DNA from 3 places in the Shewanella sp. VB17 genome. Region 2 is predicted to be linked to each of the others. Evidence: predicted binding sites of a transcription regulator. Region 2 holds the regulator's gene; each other region holds the start of a gene.
What was found. The regulator sigma-54, encoded in region 2, starts transcription at its own class of promoters, with help from an activator protein. The targets are predictions, from matches to a motif close to GTTGGCACGNNNNTNGNNT.
Positions count from the first base shown of each region.

Region 1: a site for sigma-54 is predicted at 2,610-2,628, ahead of HQQ94_RS14780 (YccF domain-containing protein). Genes of this name have one in related genera too.
Region 3: a site for sigma-54 is predicted at 3,094-3,112, ahead of flgJ (flagellar assembly peptidoglycan hydrolase FlgJ). Genes of this name have one in related genera too.

Region 1 covers NZ_JABRVS010000001.1:3,443,211-3,448,898, forward strand. The annotation lists gene HQQ94_RS14765 (chemotaxis protein CheV) at 1-449, opposite strand, end outside; gene HQQ94_RS14770 (hypothetical protein) at 1,123-1,296, shown strand; gene HQQ94_RS14775 (1-aminocyclopropane-1-carboxylate deaminase/D-cysteine desulfhydrase) at 1,552-2,469, opposite strand; gene HQQ94_RS14780 (YccF domain-containing protein) at 2,694-3,101, shown strand; gene HQQ94_RS14785 (ABC transporter substrate-binding protein) at 3,173-3,919, opposite strand; gene HQQ94_RS14790 (cytochrome-c peroxidase) at 4,383-5,375, shown strand; gene HQQ94_RS14795 (LysR family transcriptional regulator) at 5,473-5,688, opposite strand, start outside.
Region 2 covers NZ_JABRVS010000001.1:4,697,462-4,703,149, forward strand. The annotation lists gene kdsC (3-deoxy-manno-octulosonate-8-phosphatase KdsC) at 1-342, shown strand, start outside; gene lptC (LPS export ABC transporter periplasmic protein LptC) at 339-902, shown strand; gene lptA (lipopolysaccharide transport periplasmic protein LptA) at 973-1,542, shown strand; gene lptB (LPS export ABC transporter ATP-binding protein) at 1,539-2,270, shown strand; gene HQQ94_RS20250 (RNA polymerase factor sigma-54) at 2,418-3,884, shown strand; gene hpf (ribosome hibernation promoting factor) at 4,000-4,287, shown strand; gene ptsN (PTS IIA-like nitrogen regulatory protein PtsN) at 4,290-4,733, shown strand; gene rapZ (RNase adapter RapZ) at 4,730-5,572, shown strand; gene HQQ94_RS20270 (HPr family phosphocarrier protein) at 5,565-5,688, shown strand, end outside.
Region 3 covers NZ_JABRVS010000001.1:2,034,761-2,040,448, reverse strand. The annotation lists gene flgL (flagellar hook-associated protein FlgL) at 1-55, opposite strand, end outside; gene flgK (flagellar hook-associated protein FlgK) at 68-1,984, opposite strand; gene flgJ (flagellar assembly peptidoglycan hydrolase FlgJ) at 2,028-3,035, opposite strand; gene HQQ94_RS08755 (flagellar basal body P-ring protein FlgI) at 3,231-4,322, opposite strand; gene flgH (flagellar basal body L-ring protein FlgH) at 4,335-5,024, opposite strand; gene flgG (flagellar basal-body rod protein FlgG) at 5,034-5,688, opposite strand, start outside.

The DNA.
Region 1 (5,688 bases), 1.3 Mb from region 2:
ATTGATACCATCTTTAGGTGATCATCAATCTCTACTCGGCATATCGCTGTGAGATAGTGATTCTTGCCTGCTGTTTTAGGTGGAAGTAAAATATCACTCCAAGTCATGTTGACAATATGTTCAACTTTACCAACCATAAACCCCTGAATACTGCGATTATATTCAGTAATGATCAAATTACGATCTTGTTCATTTTCCATTGCTGAAAAGCCAATCGCTCCCCTGAGGTCAATCACAGGGATAGACGTTCCACGAATATTCGCGACCCCTGAGATATGACAATGGCTCCCAGGTAAAGAACTTAACGGAGGAAGATCGACAACCTCTTTGACTTTAAACACATTAATTGCAAAAACTTGAGTCGCATTAATACGAAATAATAGAAGTTCTAAACGGTTTTCACCTACAAGCTTGGTACGTTGGTCTACTGAATCGAGTACTTTTGCCATAATACAACTCTCAGAAAATAAGGAACGTCACGTCTCTGACAATAATGCGTGTTAATGATAGTCACTAAAGCACACCTAAACTTAGTGACTGCTGCAATAAAAATCCATTAGTCACTATCACTCATCAAGCGATAATTAAATACTAGCAGTTATCAGCGTAACTGGAATAATTCTGCGACATCTATCATCATTAAATTGAATGCTACAGATTAATTATCGTAAGTAACATCGAATACAAAGGGAGAATTAGCCGATGCGAGAGTAGGTGAAAAGCATGATTTAAGAACATCAATCACACCTAAAATAAACATTGACATTAACATAATCGGCGATATAATAAGTGCTGATTTTTAGTAACCTTAATGTAAGTAGTTTGCTTCTTGTTTGACTCCTCTCGTCAATACCCGCAAAAATATTAACACACCTGGTAGAATCTAAAATATTAGTCATATTATTGTCATACTATTATGGTTAAATTTGACTGAATCAATGTTATTAACACCTTAAATGTGACAAGAAAAAACAACATTTATCGATTAACAACAGTCTTGATTGATTTGCTGAAACTACTAGTCTCAAAAAATCTGAAATTCGTCTTTCGCAAAAATGCTAAGGATATATTATAGTTACATACCCGCTGCTAAAAATGCAGCATAAAAAAGGAGTATGACATATGTCGTACAACATGAATGGTCACGAGATCACTGTAAATTTTCCAGTTAACTCTATTTCTCTAAACAAGTCTTCTATCGCATTTACCGATAGCCTTGGGAAAAATAGACAAACATTTTCTAAACGTACTGAAGCATTAACTTTTATGAAATGGTTGCTTTCGAGCAATAAGTAAATCTGGAATATAAAAACGTAGTAAGTAGTAAGTAGTAAGTAGTAAGGTTAATGATGCACTTCGATACTCTCCTCTTATCAGTATCGAGTAATAAATAGGACCGACTTTCATTACGTTGGCTATTAAGCATCTAAGCAGCACCTACCTTTGGTCTAGGCCGTATCAATGTCACAGATACTTAGCCTGACCAACTGGTAAAAACAGCAAAATATCCCATTGATATAAACTCAACCCATTAATCCCTAGCATACGCATTTACCCAAACTTACGTTTATACCGAGGTAACATACTGCTATTCCCTAATAAGCCTCCCTGATGTAAATACAAAATAGATGATAGTTTATTACCTTTTTTCAAGTATTCTTCCAATGCCAGCCAGCCTACAGGATCATATAAAAGATCAAACACTATTCCTTGCTTACTAACACTGTTCCACATGTCGTAACACTCACGGTACAAGTTACCAAAATGATACTTTTTAGGCAGAGGCACGATCTCCGGATAAAAGCTGGTTATCTGAGAAAGCTCGCTAAATTGTTGCTTCAAATAATCATTTCCACCAACACAAGCACACGTCAATACTCGAATATCCACACCTGATTCAATAAAGTGTTTATTCAAAAAAAGCGCTGTAGTACCCGTCCCTGAAGGAAGGAAAACAGTTAAATCAAATTGAGCAGTATGGACTGCCCAGTCGATAATTTCTTTTGCCAATTGAACAATACCAAATTCAGCATACTCACAACGGCCTCCTTCTGGGATAAATAATGCATTGGATTCATTGATTAATACAGACTCCTTTATATACTGCTCACTCGTGCGTCCCTCTCTGTCCAACCGCTCACTAAGATCGATCACATTAGCGCCGTTCTCACAGGCTGCAACATAGTTCCCTTGGGTTTGCGTCTTAATGTGTGCAGCAATATGATCAACATAAAAATCTAAATGCCAACCTCTTATTTTAGCCAATGCCGACATCGAGTAGAGAGAATTTGCTTGCGGTGAGCCATAACCAATAAGTTTGGTTGTCTCAGGAAAATCGTGGGCTAGAAAATATGCAAATTTACGCGCCTTATTACCAGAAAACTCAGGATGAAGAAGATCGTCACGTTTAATAAAAATTTCTCTACCAAATATACGTATTGACTCAACTGGTGTATTACTAAGCTTCATGTAGAAATAAACTCCAAACCTTATATCAAGTGAATGCTATCACTTGATAACCCTTGAGTAAAATAACTAACTATCAGTATTTATGACCATTAACGTAAACACAAATACAATAAAACCTAATACTTACAATATGATAAAATATTGGCATGGAAATAGCATACTATATAAATCGACACTGATTTATGCTCTTTCTTATGAGCCTCACCCTTTATTAGGAGCCATTAATGGCAGTATTACGTTTGATATTTAACATAGCTTGGTTTGTTCTTGGTGGTTTTGTGATGGGGCTAGCATGGTGGCTGGCAGGTTTACTCTGTTATATCAGCATTATCGGTATTCCATTCGCAAAAGCCTGCTTTGTGATAGGTGAAATGACATTTTGGCCATTTGGTCAAGACAGCATGAACCGAAAAAAGCTCACAGGCAACGAAGACATAGGAACAGGAACATTCGGAACCATTGGTAATATCATTTGGTTTTTACTTTTTGGGATCTGGCTAGCAATCGGGCATATTACTCATGCTTTAGCCTGCTTTATTACTATCATAGGTATTCCATTTGGTCTACAGCATCTTAAGTTAGCCATGCTAAGTTTAACTCCCATTGGGCAGCGTGTTGTCGCTAGAGATTAACTTCACATCTTCATCTGGCTCACCTCAAGCGTCAGATGAAGTCTCTCCGCAGACAATACTTTTCCCTACGCCTACTTTTTACCTCCACTTTCTATGTAATCAGACAACATGGACTCTTGATCTATTTTCGCTAAGCCTGCATTAACAATATCACGCCAAAATTGACCTTTAACTGTATTCACAAAGGCTATTTTCATCTGCTTATTGGCTAATATCTTTCTGTTGACTTGCACTCGATTACTCAGAGGCGTTAACTCTTCTTGTAAAAGTAAAAACTGCAACACATGCATATCCATAACAGCAGCGTCTATTCTTGCTGTGGCCACTTTGGTTAAGTTATGCTCATCAGAATTAACCACTTCAACCTTTTGTATTCCATGTTTAATCATGTCATCAAGTTCACTGGTATTCACATAATCTTTAACAACACCTAAAGTATATTGATTAAGATCGGACACTTTGGACCAACTAAGAGGATGTAAATTTTGCTCTACCAATCCTAATGGACTAATACCCAATGTATCTGAAAACACAAATTTATCGGATTGAAAAGGGTACTCAGGTAGATACCCACTGTATTTTGAGTTATTTCTATTCACTAACCGGATCGCTCTACTCCAAGGATAAAAATCCACGACCAGTTCATGACCCATCGCATTGACGGCTGCACGTGTGATCTCTATTACTGCCCCTTGTTTGGCTAATTGGCTACTGGAATAAGGAGGCCAATGAAGTGAGGTTAAGTGTAAAGTATCGGCATTAAGTTTGGCTGAAAAACTGGTGCAAAATATCCCCAACAGAAAAAAAATAATCATCATCAGTTTACTTTTATCTGCATAAACTAAAGAATTTTCGCACTCGATATAAATCATCTCCCGATAATAAACCACCAAATATTACCACCCATTAGTTATCTCATCACCTCACAATAATACACTGTGTTAAATGAAATAAAATAAAAAATAGCTCGAAATTGATACAACAAAAGACTGATATCATCTGACATGAAGAAAGCTTAGTGAACGAGACTGAGATCATATTCTGCCAATCTATCTGCTTAATGGTGTCTGGTGAGTAAATTAATCGGAAAGGAAGCCTCTTTATAATATAAAAACCTAGCTGAATTTTATTTTTTTATCCGTGATCTAAATCACTAAAAAACAATCTAAATATACGATAGTAACAATCGAAACAACGCGTTATGAAAAAACATTAGCACTTAATATCATGCTCTTATCGATGATTTAATATCGAATTGAACATCTTAAACTAAGGTCTATTATGAAATTACTTCACTCTTTTGCCTTTGGCATATTCACTTCAATTTGTGCCTCTTCAGTACTAGCAAAAGAACCCATTGACATCATCAAACCAGCGCTCATTACAGAACCAGAAAAAGTTGAATTAGGTAAGATGCTTTTTTTCGAACCAAGACTCTCAAAATCAGGTTTTATCTCATGTCATTCTTGCCATAACCTCTCTATGGGTGGCGTCGATGCATTACCCACTTCGATTGGTCATAATTGGCAAGAAGGGCCCATTAATTCTCCAACGGTATTAAATGCGGTGTATGGTCTAGCCCAGTTTTGGGATGGGCGCGCTAAAGATCTTAAAGAGCAGGCTGGCGGCCCCATCGAAAACCCAAAGGAAATGAGCTTCAGTCACACAATGGCTGTATCAACCATAAGCTCGATCCCCAACTACAAAACAAAGTTCAAAAATATCTACCCTGATGGCCAAGTTAATATCGACAATATTACTGACGCCATAGCCGCATTTGAGAAAACACTTGTAACACCACATAGTCCTTTTGATCAATACTTATTAGGCGACATGTCAGCTATCACGACCGACGCTATCACTGGATATAAGCTGTTCAAAACTAAAGGTTGCATCAGCTGCCACAACGGTGCAGCTGTCGGTGGAACCCTGTACATGAAAATGGGATTAATCAAGCCATTTAACACCAAAAACCCAGCAGTAGGTCGAATTGCTGTCACCGGGAACCCTGCAGATAAACACGTATTTAAAGTCCCAACATTAAGAAATATAGAGTTAACAGCTCCTTATTTCCATGATGGAGCAACCTGGAGCTTGGAAGAAGCGGTTAATACCATGGCCGATATTCAATTAGGACAAAGTTTATCAAAACAGGAAAATAAAGAGATAGTCGCATTTCTTAAATCACTCACAGGTGAGCTGCCAAAAATAGTGTTGCCTATTTTACCGCCATCAAATGCTAATACACCAAGACCGGTCCCATTTAGTAACTAAGCATTCACGCTTTCTCAATCAACGGATATAAACGTCAGCATTAAGCTGACGTTTATATCCGGTTATTGTTATGAGTAAAGGCTGACATTCATGGGCACTAGCATATATCTTTGGCAAACTCATCGAGAATAAACGCTGTAAATAAATTCCCCGCCTTTCCTAACGGCCTTTGTAACGTCGAGACCAATTTAGGGCTAAAACTATATCGGCTGCCACCGTTAAAATCGACTTCAACCATTGCTTTACTCTCAAGCTCTTCCTGAATAAGAAAGTCAGGCATCCAGCCAAAACCTAATCCCATCTCCAGCGCATT
Region 2 (5,688 bases):
ACAGGAAGAAAGTCAAAAATAGTTGAAGAACGAATGAGTGCATTAGGTATTTCTCATATTTATCAAGGGATTGATGACAAACTAGTCCCCTATCAAGCACTATTATCACTTCACAATGTGACTCCTGAAGAAGTCGCTTATATTGGAGATGACATGGTCGACTTACCGGTGATGAAACAAGTTGGATTATCAGTCTGTGTTGCTGATGGTCACCCTTATGTCAAACAAAATGTCGATTTTATTACTCATATTATAGGAGGTCATGGTGCATTACGTGAATTGACTGATCTCTTACTTCTGAGCCAAAATAAATTCGAAACTGCTCATGGGATGAGCATATGAATAGAGTGACTCTGGCCATTACCGTCTTTTTTGGCACCGCGCTATTGCTTTACTGGCAGGTACAGTTGAAACGAGGAAATACCGAGTTAACTCTTGATGCGCAATCTCGACCAGATTACATTGTAGATAACATAAAAAGCGTTCAATATAATGAATTAGGTTTAGTCAGTAATCGACTCAGCGCCAAACATATGGAACACTACGAAGATAATAATACCACCCTATTTACTGAACCAATATACCTGATTTACCCCGAGAAAGGCCAAGGCCAAGCTCAATGGCAAGTTCAGTCAGCTAAGGGCATAATGAATAAAAACTCAGGTAAAGTCATACTCGAGGATAATGTGATTATCAACGCCATAGATACTAAAGAACCAATACAGACTGTCACCACCAGCTATCTAGAGTTAGATCTCAATACGAGAATGATGGTATCAGATAGAAAAGTTTATATTACCGGTAGTGACTTTGTCATTGAAGGATTAGGTTTATATGGCGACCTCAATGCTGAAATTGTAACATTAACCAGTCAAGTTCATGGCACCTATGAACCACAGTGATGGCGATCATTTTGTCACCGTAAAACCGGACGACACACGCATCATTAACATCGTCAAATTGAAGGGCTTTATGAAAAAAAATATCAGTATAATAACAGCTTTACTCTGCTTTATCAGCACTCCTAATTTAGCAAAAGTCAATGATTTAACACAGGAAGTCAAAATATCTGCAGCAAGTCAGGAAGCAGATATAAAAAATAATCAAATTATATTTAATGGCCCAGTTGAAGTCACACAAGGCTCTGTCAAAATTAATGCTGATAAACTGCGGGCTTTCACTGAAGAAGGCACCAGCGGACGTATTTTAATCGCGAGCGGCAATCCGGCAACCTACTCACAGATAATGGAAGACGGCAAACCTGCATCGGCAAATGCACAAGAAATCCGCTATGAGCTATCTAAGCGTACCCTAACTTTGAACGGTAATGCTACGCTCGAGCAAGATGGAAGTCAGGTCACAGGCGATCAGATCTTATATAATCTCGCCGAACAAAAACTCATCGCGAAAAGCACAGGCGATGAACGGGTGATCACCATCATCCGACCTGAAAATTACCAACAAGAATCTAAACCTCAAACCAAACCTGAGCAGCCAATTGACCCCATTGACCCGGCATTAAACAGTCAGGAACAAGAATGAAAGATTTGACATTAAAAGCAATCAATCTTGCTAAAAGTTATAAAAATAGAGCCGTAGTACAAGATGTGAGTTTACGTGTTAAAACAGGTCAGATTGTCGGGCTATTAGGCCCAAATGGCGCCGGGAAAACAACCACTTTTTATATGGTCGTAGGACTGGTGCAAAGTGATAAAGGCCGGATATTCATTAATGATGATGATCTCACTTTAGATCCTATCCATCTTCGCGCCCGCAAAGGCATAGGTTATCTACCGCAAGAGGCCAGTATTTTTAGAAAACTGTCTGTTCGAGACAATATTATGGCCGTATTACAAACTCGAAAAGAACTTAATCGTAATGAACGTGAAGTGCAATTAGAGCACCTTCTTGAAGAGTTTCACATTACCCATATTCGCGATAGCCAAGGCATGACACTCTCTGGTGGTGAAAGAAGACGAGTAGAAATCGCGAGAGCATTAGCAGCCAATCCAAAGTTTATTTTACTTGATGAGCCTTTTGCAGGTGTCGATCCTATTTCTGTTATTGATATAAAAAAAATTATTTTACAACTCAAGAGTCGCGGTTTAGGGGTACTCATTACAGATCACAACGTACGAGAAACATTAGACGTTTGTGAACATGCATACATTGTCAGTCACGGAAATTTAATTGCCGAAGGAACGCCTGCTGAAATCTTAGACAATCAACAAGTTCGAGCAGTGTACTTAGGTGAGCAATTCAAGCTATAGTTAATCAAAGGAGAGATTTACGCTAATAAATACGTATCAAATAACATCATGAGTGATACTAATGCAGTGTATTTAGGGAGATGAACTCCACACATAACTCCAGCAGGCTTTCTCATTTTATCAGTACCAAGAAGGGAATAGCAGTACATGAAAGCGTCACTCCAGCTAAAAATGGGTCAACAGTTAACCATGACTCCTCAGCTACAACAGGCTATTCGTCTCTTGCAGCTGTCGTCACTGGAACTACAACAAGAGATCCAGCAAGCATTAGATTCAAATCCGCTACTTGAGTTGGATGAAGAACAAGCCAATGTAAAAAACGACAATGAATCAGATTTAAACAACACTGCCGATACTGACACTGAAGCTGAAAAAGATAACTCCACGCTTGACACGTCCGATGCCCTCACTCAGGATTCTATGCCTGAAGACCTGCCTATGGACACAACCTGGGATGAGGTTTACACCGCCAGCCAAAACTCCAGTTCAGGGGCCATGCGTAATGATGACCTTCCTTTTCAAGGCGAAACCAGTGAAGGGTTATATGAGCATCTTGAGTGGCAAAAAAATTTAACCCCTTTTTCTGATAATGACTTGGCTATTGCTACTGCCATTATCGATGCGATTGATGAACGTGGTTACCTCACACAAAGTACTGACGATATATTAGAAGCGATGGGTGATCCTGACATAGAGCTTGATGAGATTGAAGCCGTGCTTAAGCGTGTGCAACATTTTGATCCTATTGGCGTCGCAGCTCGCGATCTCAGTGAATGTCTATTTATCCAGCTCGCTCAGTATGCTGATACGACTCCTCATATAGACAATGCTAGGTTACTGATTAAGGAATATTTAGATCTCATCGCAGGTCGAGACTTCCGCCTCTTAATGCGAAAAACAAAATTAAAAGAAGATGATTTAAGACAAGCAATAGCGTTGATCCAAACACTAACACCGCGCCCTGGGCTTGCCATTACACGAAGCCGTGATGAGTATGTTATCCCCGATGTCACTGTTACGAAGAAGAAAGGTCGCTGGGTCGTCGAGCTAAACCCAGATCACATGCCAAAAATAAATGTTAATCAACATTATGCTTCCATGGCTCGCAGTACTAAGAGTCAAGTCGATAGTCAATTTATCCGTGGACACTTACAAGAAGCCAAGTGGTTTATCAAAAGTATAGAAAGTCGAAATGAGACTCTTCTTAAAGTCTCTAACTGTATTGTTAAGTTCCAACAAGGCTTCTTTGAATACGGTGAAGAAGCGATGAAACCTATGGTGTTAAATGACATAGCTGAAGAAGTCGAAATGCATGAATCGACTATATCTCGTGTCACAACGCAAAAATATATGCACACTCCTAAAGGCATATTTGAGCTAAAATATTTCTTCTCAAGCCACGTGGGGACTGATGATGGTGGCGAATGTTCATCAACCGCGATTCGCGCCTTTATTAAAAAGCTAGTTGCAGCAGAAAATCAGCAAAAGCCATTAAGTGATAGTAAAATGGTACTATTATTAGCTGATCAAGGTATCAAGGTAGCGAGACGAACCATCGCCAAGTATCGAGAAGCGATGCTAATCCCGCCATCAAATCAAAGAAAGAGTTTATAGAGAATTAACATATTGAGGTTAATCATTTAGGCATATTATTTAATGCATAAATAGCAATATTCACCTCAAGGTAACGAGCACATTTTAACATAATCGAAACTGGAGGAGTATTTCTATGCAAATAAACGTCACTGGGCATCACATTGAAATTACTAAATCATTACGTCAATATATTGAAGAAAAATTTTCAAAGCTTGAACGACATTTCGATCAGATCAATAATGTGCACGTTATTTTAAATGTTCAGAAAATGCAGCAGAAAGCAGAGGCTAAACTCCACCTTGCTGGTGGTGAAGTTTTTGCAACCTCAGAACACACTGACATGTATACTGCAATCGACTCCCTGATAGATAAGCTCGACCGTCAGGTTATTAAACACAAAGAGAAGCAAATAAAACATTAACCATGGAATTAAGTACCATCCTGCAGCCGGAGTGCACAACTTGCGCCACTCCGGGCAGTAAGAAAAAAGTACTGGAACTCATCAGCGATCTTATTGCTGCCCAGTACCCTAGCCTTTCCTCTCAAGAGATTTTTGAAAGTCTTTTAACGAGAGAGAAAATGGGCAGCACAGGTATAGGTAATGGTATAGCGATTCCACATGGAAGGTTAACCAATATTAGTCACCCCGTTGCAGTATTTATTAAATGCGAGGAGCCAATCCCTTTTGATTCAATTGATAATCAGCCGGTAGATATATTATTTGCACTACTAGTGCCTGCTGATCAATGTGAACAGCACTTAAGCACCTTGTCTGCTATGGCGCAGAAACTGAACGATAAAGTAATTTTAAAACAATTACGAAAAACACAAGATGGATCAGAACTTTATCAGGTGATAACACAATGAAACTGGTTATGGTATCCGGCCGTTCCGGATCGGGTAAATCTGTTGTCCTTAGGGTATTGGAGGATCTAGGCTACTACTGTGTCGACAATCTTCCTCTAACATTGATGGACAAGTTACTTGAACAGCTCAAAGGAAGCACTGAGCTTGTCGCTATTAGCGTAGATGTTCGTAATATACACGAGACTGAATTAAAGACACAACTTTCAAAGTTACCTGAGGGCACTGAACTGTTAAGTTTTTTTCTCAATTCTAGAGATGATATTCTGCTTAAACGTTACAGTGAAACTCGTCGCCTCCACCCGCTATCGAGAAGTAAAACATCACTAAAGGAGGCCATAGATCAAGAACGAGTATTATTGGAGCCCGTCTCTAAACTGGTTGATCATTATATCGATACCTCAAATCTCAATATTTATGATCTGAATAATAAAATAAGAGAAATTTTATTAGGTTACGTAGATAAAGAGTTGGTGATCAACTTTGAATCTTTTGGATTTAAATATGGCATGCCAGTAGAAGCGGATTTCATGTTTGATGTCCGATTTTTACCGAATCCACATTGGGAACCCGATCTCAGACCAATGACGGGACTCGATGAACCTGTGCAGCTTTTCTTAAGTCAACAACCGACAGTGAATAAGTTTATTTGGCAGATTGAAAACCTGCTGGAAACCTGGCTGCCACACCTAGAACGCAACAACCGTAGCTATCTCACGATTGCCATTGGATGTACCGGCGGTCAACATAGATCTGTCTATGTCACTGATCAGCTAGCTAAACTCTTTAGTAATAGTAAACATACAGTCCAAGCCCGCCACCGTGAATTAAGCAATGACTAAACTAGAGCGTCAAGTCACAATATGCAACAAATTAGGGCTTCATGCCCGTGCGGCGACTAAACTTGCCATACTGGCATCAGAATTTGATGCCCAAGTAACCATAATACAAGGTGATA
Region 3 (5,688 bases), 2.7 Mb from region 2:
TATCTAATACACTGGTAATGCTTTGATTAAACATCTGTGAAGTGGAAATTCTCATGTTATCTTTCCTCTATCGAACGGAATTAAATAAGGTATCGAAGATCTCGGTAGCGGTCGTCATTATTCGTGCTGATGCTTGGTAGGCTTGTTGAAATCGAATAAGATTGCCAGCCTCTTCATCAAGATTCACACCCGATTCACTCTGCACCCGGTTATACGCTTGAGAAAATACCGCCTCGGAGGACCCCAATGCCACACTCGCCGCTTTCGCTTTACCACCAATCACTAAATTGGTCTCTTCATACACGTCAGCTAAGGTAGAGCTGCCGCTGTTCATTAACTTAGCTTCACTTAATTTTGCCATCGATATTGCATTGGTGTTGTCACCAGGCGCAAATGAAAGATCAAATGTAAACCTATCGGTAGCCCCTGCCGCTGTTGTAACATCAAAAGTAAAACCATAAGCACTTATCGATGGAGGCGTATAAGGCGCGGCGGCACCAAGTGATACGCCATTTTCATCAAAGACTTCAAACGTGTTAGTGGTCGTGTTAATCTCAAACGTCAGCTCAGAGCCCGCGATAGGAAAATTAGCATTCGTCCTATCATCAATACTCACCATGTCTACAGAGGTGTTACCTGAGTTACCCGCATCGGCAGTGATGATTGGTGCCGCTGCGGCAATGCCTTTCACGTCCGTCATGATCACGTTAATGCCAGCAGCTGCTCTTGATGATGGTCGAATGGCAAATTTATCACCATCAACAAATGAACCTGAATCGATATGAATAGAAAAACCATCCCCTCCATCAAGCTGAGTACCATTTAATGTTAAAGGCGTGACGACACCGGTGGTCATATCTTCGAGGTCATATGTTGCCGGCGCAGTAAAAGTCAGCTCGTAACGCTCACCCGTTAATACAGAGCTGTCATCGATATTAACCCTAAGGTTTGCTGTACCTACATTATTGCCAAAAGAACCGACTCGACCAAATGACATCGCAGCATCGTTAATATCGGTAAATATGTTTTGCCCCATCTCGCCATTAAGATCAAAACCTTGAGCATTGGCTTGATTAAATGCATCAGCAACACCTAAAGCCAATTGTCCTACTTCTAATTGAGCTTGCACTAGAGTTTCATCGCGAAACTCAACTAAAGCACCAAGTTGCCCCCCCATTTGGATAGGATCTATGATAAGTGTTACCCCAGCGATAGAGCTGGTCACTCTAAGCTCTTCTGGATAAGGATCTCCTGTTGTTGTGCCAATAGACATGGACACTTCACCAGAAACTAACATCACTGCACCCCCTAGCATAATACTCTTGGCGCCGGTGTCTAACGGGATCACATTGACTTGAGAATACTGACTCAGCTCCTGAATAAGTGCATCTTGTTTGTCCAAGAGTCCCATGTCTTCACCTTGAAACTTCATCAACTCTTCATTGATATGCCCTAACTCTTTACCTATTTCATTAATCCGTTCAGTGATCCCTACAATTTGATCATTGGTTTGTTTCATTTGCCCATCTAAATGAGATTGCATCTGATTCAAACTAATCGCTAACTGATCTGCAGCCCCTAACACATTGCCTCTTATACCCAGATCATCTGGAATATCCGCTAAACTGTTTAATCCAGAAAATAAGTCATTCAATCCTTGAGGAATGGATTTACCAATTTGCGAAAACAACTGATCCATCTCATTTAATTTAGTGTGAGTTGCTTGTGCTTCACTCACGCTCGTTTGCCCTATACGTAACTCCCTTTCTGCATAATGGTTGTAGATACGTTTTACATCTGAGATATAGGTGCCAGCACCATAAAAATTACTGCCTAAACGCTGATGATCAAGACTGACTTGCTCTGCCACTTGTCTATGATAACCCTGAGTATTTACATTGGTGATATTATTGCTGGTCACCGCTAACTGTGACTGAGCTGCCAGTACGCCTGAACGGGCAATATTAAGAAGATCTGAAGCCATTAGCTGACGCTCCTAAACTGCTGGATATTGTTAATCAAGATATTCATTTCTCTCCTCCAGATAATCCCATTTTCAGCTCTGAAGAAAGCATTTTCATGACCTTAATGACCTTAGTGGCATATTTAGGATCGGTTGCATAACCTGCATCTTGTAACGCCTGAATAAATTCATTGGGTTGAGCCACTTTTTTCATCGCATCTTGATAACGTGGTCCGTCAGAAATAAAGCCCACAAAGTCATCAAAACTTTGTTTAATATCATCATAAACTCGAAAATTGGCTCTTTGTTGCACCGCAACACCTTGTTCATATTCGAGTGTTTTAACTGCTACCTTATTACCTTTCCAGCGATGATCAGCCTTAATATTGAATAAGTTATTACTTGAGTCTCCATCGGTTCTCTGAACCATTTTCTGTCCCCATCCAGTCTCAAGCGCTGATTGAGCAATCAAGACTTCAGCTTGCGTGCCTAATCTTGCAGCGGCTTTTTTTGCATGAGGGTACAGTTTAGTGACGAAGTCATGTCGGTCAGTAAACTTCATATTCGATATCGGCGCTTCTGACGGCAATGGCTTGCCGACCAAAATAGTCTGCAGCTGATCACTTGCCACTTGCTTCCCCCTCCCTGGTTGAAGGGCTATCTGAGGCTCTTTAGTTGTCGCGCGATTGAGCACCATAGCTTGCTCAATACCATCGGGTAAATTTGCATTACCGCGCAGTACTGATGCGGGGGTGATCTTACTTGTCTCAGGAGATAGCTGTTGCACCATCAAATCAGCCAGCCCTAACATGCCTTTATCTGATAGATTGACGGACATTTGTTGATCGTGCATTTGTTCGTAAAACTTGGTGTATTGACTATTCATTGGATTGTCAGATTCAAAAGCGGCATTGGCATCACGCATACTTTTCATCAGCATTTGTACAAAAATACTCTCAAACTGCTGAGCCACCTCTTTCAACGCAGCCTTATCATCTTTTTGAGCTTTAGATCTAAGCGAATCTAAGCCTGCAATGTCCAAAAAGTGAGATGAGTTTGACAGCTTTTCCATAATCGATTCCAATAATCGCGACAATAATCAGGCAGTATTCGCCTAGTGATAACAAACAATGCAAAGCACGTACCAATTGTCAAAATTAAGAGGGTAATTGAACTGAATTGATGTCTATTTAGCCAAAAAAATTGACTGGTTAGCCATATACTAAGCAGTCAATTTTGACAGAACAATGAATCATGTCGATAGCGGTTAAATAATGATAAGTTCACCGTGTAAAGCACCTGCCACTTTTAGCGCTTCTAAAATAGCCAACACATCTGATGGTGCCGCACCAACCAAGTTAACCGCCCTGACGAGTTCATCAAGTGTGGTGCCTGGATTGAACATAAACATCCTACTGTCTTCTTCATTTATATCAATGGTACTCTCGGCTGTCACCACAGTTTGTCCACCACCCAATGCGTTAGGCTGTGATACTTGAGTCGCTTCAGCAATCGTCACCGTCAACCCGCCATGTGTGACCGCGGCGGGTAGTAGACGAACATCTTTGCCCACCACGATGGTTCCAGTACGTGAGTTAACAATCACTTTGGCTGACTCTGATGCGGGCTCAACATGAAGGTTCTCAAGGGTGGCCAGAAAAGACACTCGTTGCGACACATCTCTTGGCGCACTCACTTGTACCGAAGCCGAATCAAGCGCTCTTGCCATTCCAGGACCAAGGAGTTCATTAATGGTATCAGCAAGCCTTTTTGCTGTTGAAAAATCAGCACGGTGTAAATTAAACGTCAAGTGATCACCTGTAGAAAATGGCGTGACCACTGTTCTTTCTACAATAGCCCCATTAGGAATACGCCCCACAGTGGGGGTATTTTGAATCACTTTAGAGCCATCGAGTCCTTCGGCACTAAAGCCACTCACGACCATACTCCCTTGAGCAATGGCATATACATTCCCATCAACGCCTTTAAGAAAGGTCTGCAACAAGGTTCCTCCCCGCAAACTCTTGGCTTCACCTAAACTCGATACTGTTACGTCAAGACCTTGACCTGGCTTGATAAAGGCTGGCATTTTGGCACTAACTGCCACAACGGCTACATTTTTAATTTTGGGTCTTAAATTATCCGGTAAATTAATCCCGAAGTTTTTTAGCATGGTTTTAAAGGTTTGTTCTGTATAACTCGTTTTTTCACCTGTACCTGGCAAACCAACCACAAGTCCATAACCAATTAACTGATTACTCCGCACGCCTTGCACATTGGTAATATCTTTAATCCGCTCTGCTTGGCTGACAGCAGAAACCCATAATAAGATAAACAAATAATATCTGTTAATTTTCATCTTGATTCCTTCTTAAAAAGGCCACCAGCTGCCCATAAAGAAAGCGCTAAACCAGCCCACTTTTTGAACATCTGCAAAGGTACCCGTGCCACTATATTGAATACGAGCATTGGCGACTCTAGGGGAATCGATAGTATTATCAGGACGAATATCTTGCGAACGAACAATCCCTGTAAGGCGAACAAATTCATCTCCATTATTAATGCTTATCCATTTTTCACCACGGATCACCAAATTACCATTATTCAATACTTGCATGACATTGGCAGAGATACTGCCTGATAAACTATTACTCTGATCGGCATCAGACTCACGCTTAGTATTCATACTGTCATTGTATCTAAAATCAATGGGGTTACCACCAATTGACATGTTGGCCCCAAGTGCATAAATAGGATCTAAGGTTAAGTCCGTGCCTTTTTTAATCTCATTTTTGGCGCTTTTGGTGGCCTGTGTCTCCTCCATCAACATGACGGTAATGATGTCTCCAACTTTCAACGCCTTAATATCAGAATAAAGGCTTGATGACTGGCTTGCCTGATACATAGATCCTGTTGCGGCTATTTTCGTTGCCGGGGCCTCTGGATAAACAGGTGCATAATAAGGATCATCAGCAATGGGCTTCTCCCTTGTTGACATGCAGCCTGTTAATGCCGTGATAAGCACCATGACTGATGCGACCAATAACAAATACTTATTCATGACTTGCCCCTATAAATTCTGAGTAACATAGGACAGCATTTGATCAACGGCAGAGATCACCTTGGAATTCATCTCATAAATACGTTGGCTCTCAATCAAATTAACCAGCTCTTCGGTAACGTTCACGTTCGATGTTTCTAGCGCACCTTGGCGAATAATTCCCATCCCATCTAAGGATGCCGTCCCCTGAATCGGTGTACCACTTGCGCCAGTTTCGGTATATAAATTTTGCCCCATTGGGTCTAACCCACTTGGATTAATAAAATCAGACATGCTTAACTGGCCCACAACTTGACTCTCTGCAACCCCCGCAGTTTTGACTGACACCTCTCCTTCTGCAGAAACAGTAATTGCTGTTGCATTATCAGGAATAGTGATCGCAGGTTGCAGCACATAACCAGATCCAGATGTAACAATTTGCCCACTATCATCCAAGGTAAACTGCCCATTGCGACTATAAGATGTTGTGCCATCAGGTAACTGTATTTCAAAAAAACCAGGTCCCTCAACCATTAAATCCAATGAATTGTCCGTGGTAAGCATATTACCTTGAGTAAATATCTTCTGAGTCGAAACCACTTTAGTTCCCGCTCCGATATTTAACCCATTAGGCAATTTAGTGTTTGACGCACTTACCCCCCCAGCTTGATTGACCGTTTGGTAT